One region of the Pelosinus fermentans DSM 17108 genome, then DNA from elsewhere that is predicted to be linked to it. Evidence: riboswitches for the same ligand, from Rfam matches in the RefSeq annotation. Region 1 holds a riboswitch; the other holds the start of a gene.

What was found. A riboswitch is a leader RNA that binds a small molecule or an ion and turns the genes downstream of it on or off. The one in region 1 is predicted to bind magnesium.
Region 2: another riboswitch for magnesium. It lies ahead of FR7_RS20840 (magnesium transporter); the one in region 1 lies ahead of FR7_RS01105 (ABC transporter permease).

What each region holds. Positions count from the first base shown of each region.
Region 1 is NZ_AKVN02000001.1:235,308-242,068, reverse strand. It holds gene FR7_RS01120 (hypothetical protein) at 1-412, opposite strand, end outside; gene FR7_RS01115 (TetR/AcrR family transcriptional regulator) at 694-1,269, opposite strand; gene FR7_RS01110 (ABC transporter ATP-binding protein) at 1,523-2,803, opposite strand; gene FR7_RS01105 (ABC transporter permease) at 2,817-4,559, opposite strand; M-box (ykoK) riboswitch at 4,742-4,918, opposite strand; gene FR7_RS01095 (GNAT family N-acetyltransferase) at 5,418-5,849, opposite strand; gene FR7_RS01090 (hypothetical protein) at 6,133-6,462, opposite strand.
Region 2 is NZ_AKVN02000001.1:4,538,347-4,545,107, reverse strand. It holds gene FR7_RS20855 (carbohydrate ABC transporter permease) at 1-317, opposite strand, end outside; gene FR7_RS20850 (ABC transporter substrate-binding protein) at 370-1,677, opposite strand; gene FR7_RS20845 (DMT family transporter) at 2,013-2,948, shown strand; M-box (ykoK) riboswitch at 3,236-3,412, shown strand; M-box (ykoK) riboswitch at 3,545-3,716, shown strand; gene FR7_RS20840 (magnesium transporter) at 3,929-5,218, shown strand; gene FR7_RS20835 (Nramp family divalent metal transporter) at 5,239-6,495, shown strand; gene FR7_RS20830 (nitroreductase family protein) at 6,588-6,761, shown strand, end outside.

The sequences.
Region 1 (6,761 bases):
CGTGTCGTTCATTTTCTTTACGTATTCGCTCATCGCGCTCACGCTGACGCTCCCGTCGTTCCCGTTGTTCTCGTTGTTCCCATTCCCGTCGCTCACGTTCACTCCGTTCCCGAATCTCACGTAATTCCCGGTCATGACGTTGCCTTTCACGCTCTTGCCGCGCATTCCATTCTCTTTTGCTTTCATGCGGACGCCGCCGCATTTCCTGTTCGTGGCGTTCTTTTTCCTTACGTATTCGCTCATCATGCTGACGCTCGCGTTCACGGTTGCGGTCATGGCCCCGGTCTTCATAACGTTGTTCATTGCGTTGATCCTTATCTCTTGGTGAGGCTTCGATTACAGATGCACCAAACCCTATTGGCATGATACATACCATTGAATATACAATAACTTTCTTTGCTAGGGTATTCATAATTTTGCCTCCCTTATTTTTTAACTAATTTAAAACTGCGACCGCGCATTTATTGAGAACATTAATGGATTGGCTGGCTGTAAGGATTTTTCAGCATCGGTTGTAATCGTAATATTTACTTCTGTTTTTTGTATGCCCGGTTCTTGTACTATGTCCGCCCTTGAACCGTAAAAGTCGAAAAAACCAGGAAAAATACAATACAAAATGTTTTTTAAAACTCTCCATAAAATAATGTCTCCTTATTACCCGGCATCTTGCACCTGCCTGCGGTTTACAGTAGGCTAATCATTTTCACTTTCCCTAGCTACCATTCCATAATAAAGGATATCCATCGCTTTTCCGATAGTATCAAGAACAGTTAAGTTATTCTTAATTAAAAAGTTCTCATGGAGCAGTTCGTTTATAGTAGCATTATAAATTACTTTTGCAATAGGAAGATCAATGGGGCGGAAATATCCGGCTGTAATGCCTTGATCTAAAAGAGCTTCAACACGCTGCCACGAATATTCGCGGTACTCATCACATCTTTTCCATACATCCGGCATATATCGCTTCAAATCAAAAACAAACCTACTGCTTATCAATCCGCCCAAATTCGGTTCAGTTAACAATAGTGCTTTAAGTTTTTCCTTGATATTCAGGTCGCTGTTAACTATTTTTTCAGCCTGTTGGCGCACATTTTCCAGGAGCGAGTCAACTACTGCCCCAATCAACTCCTCTTTGGAAGAAAAATGTTCGTATAACGTGCTCTTGCTAACAGCCAAGCGCTTGGCCAGCTCGGTCATAGTAAATTTGATGCCATTTTCATTAATTTCTTCAATTGTTGCCATCATGATTCGATTGCGCAAAAAAGTCACCGCCTTATTTTATACCACTAGTACCAATTTAGTTTTTATAGTACTAATAATATCTGCATTTTCTTTCCATGTCAATATCTTCTAATGTTTTTTTCACTATCTTTCTATCCTTTTGAAAAGTAGAACCCCATTTGAAATATCTGAAAAAGAACTTGCAATAACTATCCATAGGTAAATAGTTATTGCAAGTTCTTTTTTTGCATGATCAATACCTTCTTACTTAACTCCCTTCATTTATCTATAGGGGCATCCCTTACTCTTCACTTTCAAGATAAACTAATTTCGTCGCTTCATCATATCCAAAAAGTTCGGAATAACGTCCCCAACTGACCAAAAGTTGAATTTGAGTTTTCGCTAATGCATCTCCATGAGTACGGGCAATAAGGTCTTCAAAGAACTCTATATTCATATGTTTATTGGATTTTGATTGCAGAACATTGATCATTTGTGTCATAAACGAAACATTTTTTAATAATTGCTTTTTGAATAATTCTTTGCGTTCCAATACTGTCGCCGTCGCAAATTCAATCCCTTCTGGAGTAAGTTCGATATCTCCTTCCACTACCTTAGCAAAATCTAACAATGAGGCTAATTCAATAATCGGAAAAAAGTCTTCACTGTCCATTACTAAACGATCAGCCAATTTATAGAGATCTGTTCTTTCATTTTGATCCTCTAATAACTCAAGAAAACCAGTAAGCGCCCCGGCTGATACACGAGGAAGTACCGTAATAGGCTTTGGCTGGTATACAGCATCCTCACTGCGCTTCATCTCTTTCTTAGTCATCAAAGAATAAATTTTATCTACGAGGGCAGTAAAATCAGCATCCTTTTTATCACGCCAGCGAGGAATATCGATAGCAATATCTTCGACGACTTTAGCTGGTCCACTTGAAATAATTACGGCACGGTCAGCCATATACACTGCTTCCTCAATACCATGGGTAACTAAAATAATGGACTTAGTAGAGATCTTCTTATCTAACCACAACTCTAACAGGTCACGGCGTAAATTTTCGGCAGTAAGGACATCCAAAGCGGAAAATGGTTCGTCCATCAACAGTACATCAGGATCGCTTACAAGGGCGCGGCCAATCCCCACTCGCTGCCGCATTCCACCGGAAAGTTCTTTTGGATATGCGTTTTCGAAACCATCAAGGCCAACGATATCAATAACCTTTAATGCTTTCTCATACTTTTCTGCTTTGGAAAGTTTCTTGAATTCTAAACCGACTAGCACATTTTCCAGGACAGTCAGCCAAGGAAATAAAGCGAAAGATTGAAATACCATTGCAACCCCAGGATTCACCCCTTGAATATCCTTACCCAAATAGGTGACTTTGCCCTTTGAAGCTGGAATAAGCCCCGCAATAATTCGTAATAGAGTAGATTTCCCCGAACCCGAAGGTCCAAGAATTGCAAGGAACTCCCCTATTTTGATTTCCAAGTTAATATCTTCAAGTATAGTTGTATTCTCCTGTCCTTTAGCACCAAAACTTACATCTATATCTTTCACTTTAATTAATGTATTCATATTTAATCCCCCCCTATTCCAGATGATACTTTGTTTCAGCCATTTGATATAAACGTCTCCATAAAAACCGATTTATTAGAACTACAAACACGCACATGACAGTGATCCCCCAAATGATTCCGCCCCAATCGCCCTGATCAGTGACATTACTAATGAACGAACCAATACCAGTTGCGACTAGTTGCTCATCATGCCAACTTACCATCTCTGAAACAATACTAGCGTTCCACGCACCTCCAGATGCAGTTATAATACCAGTGATCAGATAAGGAAAAATACTTGGAAGAATCAGCGTTTTCCATTTTTGCCATCCTTGCAGTTTAAAAATAGCTCCAGCTTCATGCAAATCATTCGGAATGGACATGGTTCCTGCAATAACATTAAACAGAATATACCACTGCGTTCCAAGCATCATAAGGAAAATCGATCCCCACTCGAAGTTTACCTGATACTTTAAGAATAAAATAGTGATGAATGGGAACATCATATTTGCCGGAAAAGAAGCTGCGATTTGAATTATTGGTTGCAGCACCTTTGCCAATCTTGGGTTTAGACCAATCCATACTCCCACCGGAACAGTCCAAAGTGCCCCCAATAAAACTGCTATCATGACACGCCCAAGGGTATATAAACCCAGCCGTATTATTTCTGCTAAATTACTGTTATCCATAGAAGATACCAGCATAAACGCCTCATATACAGGCTCGTACATGAACCGTAAAATAATTACCGCAAGAAAAACCTTGATCAGTTTGGTAATAATAAGGGATGTGGATACTCTTTGAAGATCCCGTGCTGCCTTTTCGGTTACTAATGCCATTCTATCCAACAGCCGATCGATTGCGTTACAAAGTGGGGTTACTAAAATGCGCATCAGCAGGCTAATTAGAGTTGATCGATATAATATGTTATACACGAAGGAAGTTGGAACATCAACTGATTCGGTTAACTCCATTTTAAATTTCTGGCTCCATACTACAAGCGGTCTCCAAAACAATTGGTCAACCAGTGTAATCATTAAAATCATAGTTACAATAGAGTATGCGATAGCTTGCATCTCTCCAGCTTCAATTGCTGTTGCAAGATACGAACCAACTCCCGGCAATCGTATATCCTGCCCCAATACACTAATCGCTTCGCTGGCGGCCAGAAAGAACCACCCTCCTCCAAATGACATCATGCTATTCCAAACCAGGCTAATCATAGAGAAAGGTAATTCCAGTTTTAAAAACCGCTGCCACCAGTTCATACGCAGAACATTAGATGCTTCTTGTAAATCTTTAGGAATCATTTTAAGTGAGTTATAGAAACTAAAGGTCATATTCCAAGCCTGCCCTGTAAAAATAGCAAAGATGGAAGCAAGCTCGACCCCCAGTAAATTCCCAGGAAATAACGCTATAAAAGCAACAATAGTTGCAGATAAAAATCCCAATACAGGAATGGACTGCAGCATATCAAGCAGGGGAATTAATACCGTTTCAGCAGTCTGGCTTTTAGCGGCAATATAGCCATAAATAAGGGTAAATATCAACGATGCTCCAAAGGCGATAAACATGCGCAGTAAGGAACGTCCTGCGTAATAAGGAAGCATCGAGGGATCAAGCTCAATTCTACTTTGTTCTTCTAATGAAAAGGGCACATTCATACTTGCGCCTAAATTTAATACAGAATAGAGTATTGCAAAAACAAAAATTAGGACAATCGCATCAACCCATTTTAAACGATGCTTTGGTATAGTGGTTGAGAAAAATGCCATAGGTAATTCCTCCTCGTGGTAAGACTATTCGCAAAATAATAGAATGTAATAAAAACCCGCAATTTAAGAATAGTATTTGCATTATACTACTATCCGAATCCATCCTTACCACCCCCTTCCAAAATAATAAAAAACCTCCCACAAAGTGAAAGGCTTTTGTTCATTATCAAACTATAAGCATAAACCTTCCTCACTCGTTTGAGTTTTAGCACTGCATAACGTAGAGTACGAACTTAAATTACTCAGCCACATTATGTAAAACCTTAATCCGGTAATACCTGTTATACCCATTGGTGTCTCTCGACGTTTTTGGGCAGTGGCCTGTATTTATGCAGGAGCCTCACCTAACGAAGAATTCAATTATCTGGACTTAGAATACCATCATTCTCAAAGAATGTCAAACTCATTTGCAAAATGTCAATGTCTATTTTTAGTCAAAAAGATAAATAAATCAACTTTTAAAAATGATTTTAGCACATTTATCTACCCATAGTTACTAAACTCATTTATATCGCTGTTTTACGTTGTTTTTTATATTTCTACAATAAAAAACGCTAACGATGATACTTGTAATAGTACTGCTAACCTAAAGAAGCTGCCAATACTGCCTTAAACACTGCTTTACGTCCCTCGGTCATCCCTTTGGTAAAAACATATATCGTGTTTGGTCCGGGTGATATCAGTAGAATAAACGATATAGAAATAAATAGATATATATTGCTCATGTCCACATGGGAACACTCCTCGTATAATAAGATTTGTTGTACTCTTAGTATTGTAACCTTACTTCAATATTACTGTAGGCTCTCTATGTTCATCATAAGTATCTGCTTGTACTCATTTCCCAAATAACATAGATTATTCAATGACCTTTGAAAAAATATTTAAATCATTTCTTTTATGAAACTTGATATGCCTCCAGAAGTTCATACCTTGCTGGTTATTCGAAAACACAAATAAATGACATTTACTTATGCCTTCTTCTTTAAGCTTTGCAAAGCAGTTTTTGACTAATCTGCTTGCAATTCCTTTTTTCCTGCAAATAGAACTCACAGCTAAGTGATGGAGATATCCTCTTCTCCCATCATGTCCACATAATATGGCACCCACAATCTGTTGCCCGTTGTCTTCAGCGACAAAACTCAAACCAACATTTCGTTTTAAAAACTTATTTATATTTACTTGAGTATCCGCATCACTTAAACCTATCCCTTCAATGCTTGACCAAAGCCTTATTACTTGTTCGTAATCCTCAATACTCATTTCCCGTATGATAATTATATCCTCCAAACAACTCTCTCCTTTATATCAGATATCGGTAATCATACTCATTAATATTATAAGCCTATAATCGTTTTATTTTTAGAACGGGTACCTGGTTCCATCTAAAAATAAAAACCGTACTCCAAACTCATGGAATACAGCCTCTAGCAGATTTGCTAGTCTGCTGTAATTAATTCTATTACTAATTTACACTTTTCGTCAATGATCCCTTCTGGATTGATGATTTGTTTTAATGAACTTTTTCAAGAATCTACCCATTATTTAAAATTAACGCCATACGAATCTAATATTAATTAACGATCATTAATATTGCAACTGCTAATGCACATTTTTCAATATCCGTTACACCACTATCAATTAAATAAAGTATATTTCCACCACATACTCCAGCGCAAATATAATCTTTCTCAATATTAGCCACTATCCTTCCTTTCAAGGCACCGTCCCTGATAAAAGCGCCATCCAAAATAGCTAAATTTTCTCCATTACTTACTCCCTTACGAATATAATCGCCATCAATTGATACAATCACTTCACCACTATAAGGTTTACGTACGTATTCACCATCCCAATAAGCTAATATCTTTCCTGTCATTGGCTCTCGAATATATACTTTCATATTGTTCCTCCCCTCATTGATAAATAAATTTCTCATATCAATTGCTTATTTCTCTTAAAACATTCGAAAAAGCTACGCTAATCCGTATTTTATAATTGGGAAAGAATAACCTTTGCCAGCCATTTGACAAAGGTTATTCTTATCTGTGTATTCATTCATAATAATCGATAATAGGTACAACAAACTACTACTGATTGTTAATATCGTAGCTACTATCTTAAAGATATCGATGTTTTTAACTTAATAACTTTCAAATAAAAATTTTGTAATCAGCTTTAACCTATTATACATAAATATCA
Region 2 (6,761 bases), 4.3 Mb from region 1:
AGACGATGAGCAATGATAAAGGATAAAAGATAGGGCAGAATGAAATTTACACAGACTAAAACCAAAATATAGAGAACTGTATTTAAGAGTATTTTGATCAATTCGGCACTGGAAAGTAACTGTAAATAATTTTCAAGTCCTACGAATTTCATCGTAGGGCTTACCATATTCCAGGAGTGGAAACTGAGCCAGATATCTTGTAATAGTGGCCAATAAGCGAAAAGTAATAATGTAGTGGCGGCTGGTGCTAGAAATAAAGCAGACTGCCAAGTAAAACGATTCATTGGATTTGTTGTCCTTCCATAAATAGTAAGCATAGAATGTCGTAAAAACCTTTTGGATTCTCACGACATTCTTAGCAAAAATTGATTAAAGCATAGAATTGATTTTTGCAGCTGCTTGTTTAAGAGCATCGGCAGCAGATTGTTTTCCACTGAGAATGATATCCCGGACATCGATAAGTGCTTGTTCAGCTTGTAAACCATTAGCTCCAGGGAAGCTAGCCCATTTCACAACTTCAGGCATTTGAGACATAGCCACCTGCATGTTTTTATTTTGTTCAGCAAAATCTTTTAATCCTTTAGGATCTTCTGTTACGCCTTTTCTTGGCGGCAGGTAACCAGTGCCTTTACTCCAAAGAGCAAGGGCTTCAGGAGATTCCAGGTATTTAACAAAGCGCCAGGCTGCCTTTTGTTTGTCTGGATCCTGAGAGAAGATCATGAGCAGGTTTCCACCCGCAGGGAGTTTTCTTGTTTTTCCTTCAAAGGATGGAAACTGCGTAGCCATAACGGTGAATTTAGCACTTTTTTCAAAATTATCCCGTTTGCCAATTGTTGTGCATACCATACCTAATTTTCCGCTTAAGAAAGCTTGGAAGCCTTCTTCGTTTGTTGCGTGCAGACCGTCACCGCTTTTCACCATATCAGCTAGTACCTGATAGGCCGCGGATGCTTCGGGAGTGTCAAAACCAGCCACAGTGCGGCCAGCTTTCTTTGCTAAAATTTGTCCGCCGTTCGATTCTATCAAGGCTTGTTGCGCCCAGTTGTCAGCAAATTCCTGCATAAAGAACCCCGTAATGCCAGTTTTCTCTTTAATAGTTTTGGCATATTGTGTTACTTCCTGCCAAGTGCGTGGCGGCCGGTTAGGATCTAAACCAGCTTGTGTGAAAATATCTGGATTATAGTAGAGTACAGGTACACTGACAGAGTAAGGAAGTCCGATTTGTTTACCATCATCAGTTGTAGCTAAAGCCAGTACATTTGGCAGGAAATTATCTTGCAAGTAGGTGTTATCTTCTGGTGATAGTTTTGTGATGATATCTGGTATAGACGCATACTTTAAATTTTCACCTGCATAATTTAAGTAACTATACCCCATTTGTACAACATCGGGATTTTTTCCAGATGCCATAGCCGCCTGCAAGTTTTGTGTTAACCCTTTATACATGTCAGGGTTATATTTTTCTACGACTTCAATATCAGGATTTTCTTTATTGAATTGTTCCACCAGTTGTTTAACGGAAGGACCGCCAAAACTTTCAGCATTTACATGCCAATATTCAATCATAACCTTGCCTGAGTTTTTTGAGGATGCGTTTTGAGAACTGCCGCATCCTAAAGCTGCAATAGTGAATGCTCCGATACAGAATAAGACAAATAGCCGAGTTATTCTTTTCAATGTTTGTCCCCCCTAGATAAATTATATGTATAATAATATCTTTTAAAGAGAGGTTTATTGTTAGAAAAAGATTAAGTCTATATTAAATTCCTAGGGTCTTCACCAGAAAGTACGCTTGACGTTCTGTCAGCTGGGTGGCAGTAGAGATTGCCACGTCGGCTGTCGCCTCCTCGCAATGACAATCGTGTGAAGTGGACATTTTGGTGTTGAGCCAAATTCTAAAGTGCTTTTTTATAGATACTATGGAAGTTAATAAAGACTTAGTTTTTGACTAATATTGTTATATGTGATAGATTGTATCTTAATTAAAATAACAAATTAGAGAGTGGGTTATTATGAGTATACTAAGATCGAATTTATTACTTCTACTTGCCGCAGCTATTTGGGGATTGGCTTTTGTGGCGCAGCGAGTAGGGATGGAATATGTAGGGCCCTTCACTTTTAATGGTGTGCGATTTGCTTTGGGGAGTCTTTCTTTAATCCCCTTGATTCTTTATTATCAAAATCGTTCTCCCAAGGACATTCAGGTGGAGGATAATGCAAGACAGGTAATTATAGCGGGGATGATTGCTGGTGTAGTATTGTTTATTGCCGCAACCTTGCAGCAAATCGGCTTAATCTATACAACGGCGGGGAAAGCTGCATTCATCACTTGTCTATATATTGTAATCGTACCCATTTTAGGAATTCTTTTAAAACAATACGTCAGCATGAGCACTTGGATTGGTTCTGTAATTGCCGTTGTGGGTTTATATCTTCTCTGTGTGAAAGAGGGTCTTTATATTTCCTATGGAGAGGTACTGGAACTTATAGGAGCTTTTTTTTGGGCCATTCACATTTTAGTAATTGATCATTTTTCTTGTCGAGTTCCTGTATTGAAGTTAGCTTTTTTTCAGTTTGTTACTTGTTCTATTTTAAGTTTAATTGCGGCATTATTTTTGGAAACGATTCGTATTGAGTCTATTTATCAAGCTGCTGTGCCCATTTTATATGGCGGTATTTTTTCTGTAGGCGTTGCTTATACCTTGCAAGTTGTTGCGCAGAAAAGTGCCCAGCCCTCTCATGCTGCCATTATTCTTAGCATGGAAACCGTATTTGCTGCCATTGGCGGCTGGTTGATTTTAAATGAAAGGTTAGGTTTTCAGGAAACGTTAGGGTGTGTCATCATGTTCGCTGGGATGCTTTTATCTCAGCTGCAAAATTTGACAAGATCAAAAGAGCGTGTAAATGATGCGATAGTAGATTCGGATTCTAATAAACTGGTACCATAAAGATGTGTAGAATGCCGCTGCTGCGGCACACAAAGGAGTATGCAAAGATTATAGAAATATAACCCTTTGTGTATGTCAGTTAAGGATTTAGAAGAATAGAAAGAAAGAGCGCATATTAAAGAGGTAAAGGGATAAAAATAGACATAACGGGAGATTTAAGACTGTAATCGTTATTGATGATCGTTTTTCTGCTATAAGATCATATTATTAAGGGAATTAAACATTTGACGAAATGTGAAATAGGTATTGACACATTTCGATAAAGGTAGTACGCTCATAGTAGAAAAATAATTCTTCGTTAGGTGAGGCTCCTGCATAAACATAGGCCACTGCCCGGAAATGTCGAGAGACGCCAATGGGTAGAACAGGTATTACCGGATTAAGGTTTTACTTAAGGTGGCTGAGGCTTTTTGGTTTGTACTCTACGTTATGCAGTGCCAAAACTCGTACGAGTGGGGAAGGTGTGAATATATTAAATTCGCTTTTTAAGCCTTCCGGTAACGGGGGCTTTATCTATTTTCTTGTTTTGGATGAACAATGCGGCTGTAGCAGGATATACTATAGTAAAAGGCAAGAAAATCAAACATATAAATATAGAACTTCTTCGTTAGGTGAGGCTCCTGCATAAACACAGGCCACTGCCCGGAAACGTCGAAAGACGCCAATGGGTAGAACAGGTATTACCGAATTAAGGTTTTACTCAAGGTGGCTGAGGAATAGTGTACCTCTACGTTATGCAGTGCTAAAACTCAACGATTGGAGAAGGTCAAAGCAAGTATGGATCATGGCAGCATGAAAAGACCTTCTTATCTAAATGAGAGAAGGTCTTTTATTATCCATTCCCATAGGAAAGCAAAGAAGGAATAGGAGGTGGTTTTATGGATTCCGGACCCAGTGACCATATAAGCAAATATCAATATATCAACTTGTCTGTTCACGTTAAGGCGGGCGGACTCCAGGCAAAGAAGGAGGAATAAAATATGAACGCATTAAAAATGGTAGGTGAATTCTACTTTAGTCAATTAATCGGTCAGTCGATTTATGATAAAGCGGGGAATCGTTTTGGGCGGGTAAAGGACATCGCAGTACGCTGGGAAGGCGTATATCCTCGGGTCATTGGTGTCAAATATGCAAATAAAATACATAATCTGATTCCAATCGAATGGATTGTGCTTCGTGACAATGACAGGGTAGAGCTTGTCGAAAATTTCACTGTAGATCAAACCGTTCCTCTGCATGAAAATGATATTTATGCCAGCAAATGGCTGCTGGATAAGCAAATCATTGATATTAAAGGTTCCAAAATGGTAAGGGTAAACGATATTATATTATCCTGGGTGGTGCAGGATGGAAAGCAGCATATGGTGTTAGTCGCTGTTGACATTGGTGTGCGTGGTTTGTTCCGGCGATTGGGTTTGGAATTTCTCTTTACAAAGTTCAAACAAAATTGGCTGATTTTAGAGTTTATTAAGCCCTTGGAAAGCTGGAATTCACACCTTCAGCTCAATCGCTTAAAGCAGCAGCTGACAGAACTGCATCCTGCAGATATTGCAGAATTGATCGAGGAAATGGATTATAAACGCCGGGCCAACTTTATAGAAAACTTAGATGATCAACAGGCAATTGATACGTTGGCAGAATTAAATCTGGATACTCAGGTAGAAATTATTGAACAAATGGATGCGCAGCGGGCATCTGACATTCTAGAAGAAATGGCCCCAGATGAAGCCGCTGATATTTTGGGTGAGCTGCCGGTAGAGAAATCCGAAGGATTGCTGCAATTGATGGAAAGTGATGATGCTGAGGAAGTTAGAGAACTCATGCAATATGAGCAAGGAACTGCTGGCGCCTTAATGACTAATGAGTTTATTGCATTTTCTTCTCATATTACCACAGAAGAGGCTATCAATCAGCTGCGAGAATTATCACCCACAGCGGAAACCATTTATTATCTATATGTTATGGATGATGAAGAACACCTTCAAGGCGTTCTGTCATTGCGAGAATTAATTGTTGCTGCGCCCCAAACTACCTTAAAAGAATTGATGCATACGAAAGTGGCTGTAGTACAGGATGAAGATAATTATCAAAAAGTGGCGGAAGTCATTAATAAATATAGCTTATTGGCGGTACCAGTGGTCGATGAACAGAATGTTATGGTAGGAATTGTTACAGTCGATGATATTCTTGATATATTAATGCCAGAGCGTGGCAAGCTGGATACATACTCCTGGTTTGCCTTAACAAAAACGGCAGGGCGGGGGCGATAAAGATGAATGCAATAAAGAATATGCGTAAGAGATTAGGATTATTCCTAGCTGTAATGGGACCGGGAATTGTCACAGCATTTGCCGATAATGATGCTGGCGGTATTGCCACCTATGCTGCTGCTGGAGCAAAATATGGCTATGGACTGCTATTTATTATACTGATCAGTAGTTTTTGCCTGGCGATTGCCCAAGAGATATCAGCAAGGACAGGGGCTGTTACAGGACGGGGGCTATCTGATTTGATTCGTGAATTATTTGGTGTTAAATGGACTTTTTTTGCGATGAGTGTGCTGCTAATTGCTAATATTGGTACTACGGCATCCGAGTTTTCAGGGATTGCAACTAGCTTTGAAATTTTTGGCGTGAGTAAATATATTGCAGTACCCATTATGGCATTTTTAATCTGGTGGTTGGTACTGAAAGCAGATTATGGAAAAATCGAAAAGGTTTTCTTAGTGTTATGTGCCACTTTTTTAAGCTATGTGATTTCAGGCATCATTATTGATCCTCCATGGGGAGAAGTATTCGTTGCATCAATTACGCCTACTTTTTCTCCTGATGCGGACTTTCTAATCATGGCGATTGGTGTAATTGGCACTACGATTACGCCCTGGGGACAGTTTTATCTTCAGGCATCGATTGTTGATAAAGGAATTACTGCCGAAGATTACAAGTATACTTTTTGGGATGTGATGTTTGGCGCGTTTTTTACGTGGCTGATTGCTTTTTTCATTATCGTGGCAACGGCAGCCACTTTATATGCGAATAATATTGCCATTGATACAGTTAAGGATGCAGCGATGGCATTAAAACCAATGGCTGGTGAATATGCCAGTTTGCTATTTTCTTTTGGTTTGTTGGGTGCCTCTATGTTGGCGGCATTTATATTGCCTCTTAGTACGGCCTATGCTGTTTGTGAGGCATTAGGTTTTGAAAGCGGTGTTAGTAAAACATATAAAGAAGCTCCTGCTTTTTTTGGTCTATATACAGCCTTAATCGTTATTGGTGCCGGATTAGTACTATGGCCGGATTTGTCGTTGTATCAAGTGATGCTTACCTCTCAAGTGGTTAACGGTACGCTTTTGCCCCCCATTCTCATTTTTATGGTGCTGATCGCTAATAATAAAAGCATTATGGGTAATTATGTAAATTCTGCATGGTATAATGTGGTCTCATGGACGTTTACCGTGGTGTTAATTGTATTGACCTTCATGTTATTAGCGTCTACGTTAATGCCGGATTTTATGGAGAATTTAGTAAAGTACTTAGGGCTATAAAGAAGACTAAAAACTGGTATTGGAAATTAAAGGTTAAAACAAGGGGGATGTCGAAAGAAACTTTTAAATATAAAATGGGGGGAATTAGCCATATGTTTTATGATTTAATTGTTTCCAATCGATCCTATCGACGTTTTTATGAAGAACACAGTATCTCAGAGGAACGGTTAAGAGAGCTTGTTAATTATGGGAGATTATCGCCTTCAGGAGCTAATAAACAGCCTTTAAAATATATCATATCAGGGGATAAAACAAAGAATGAATTA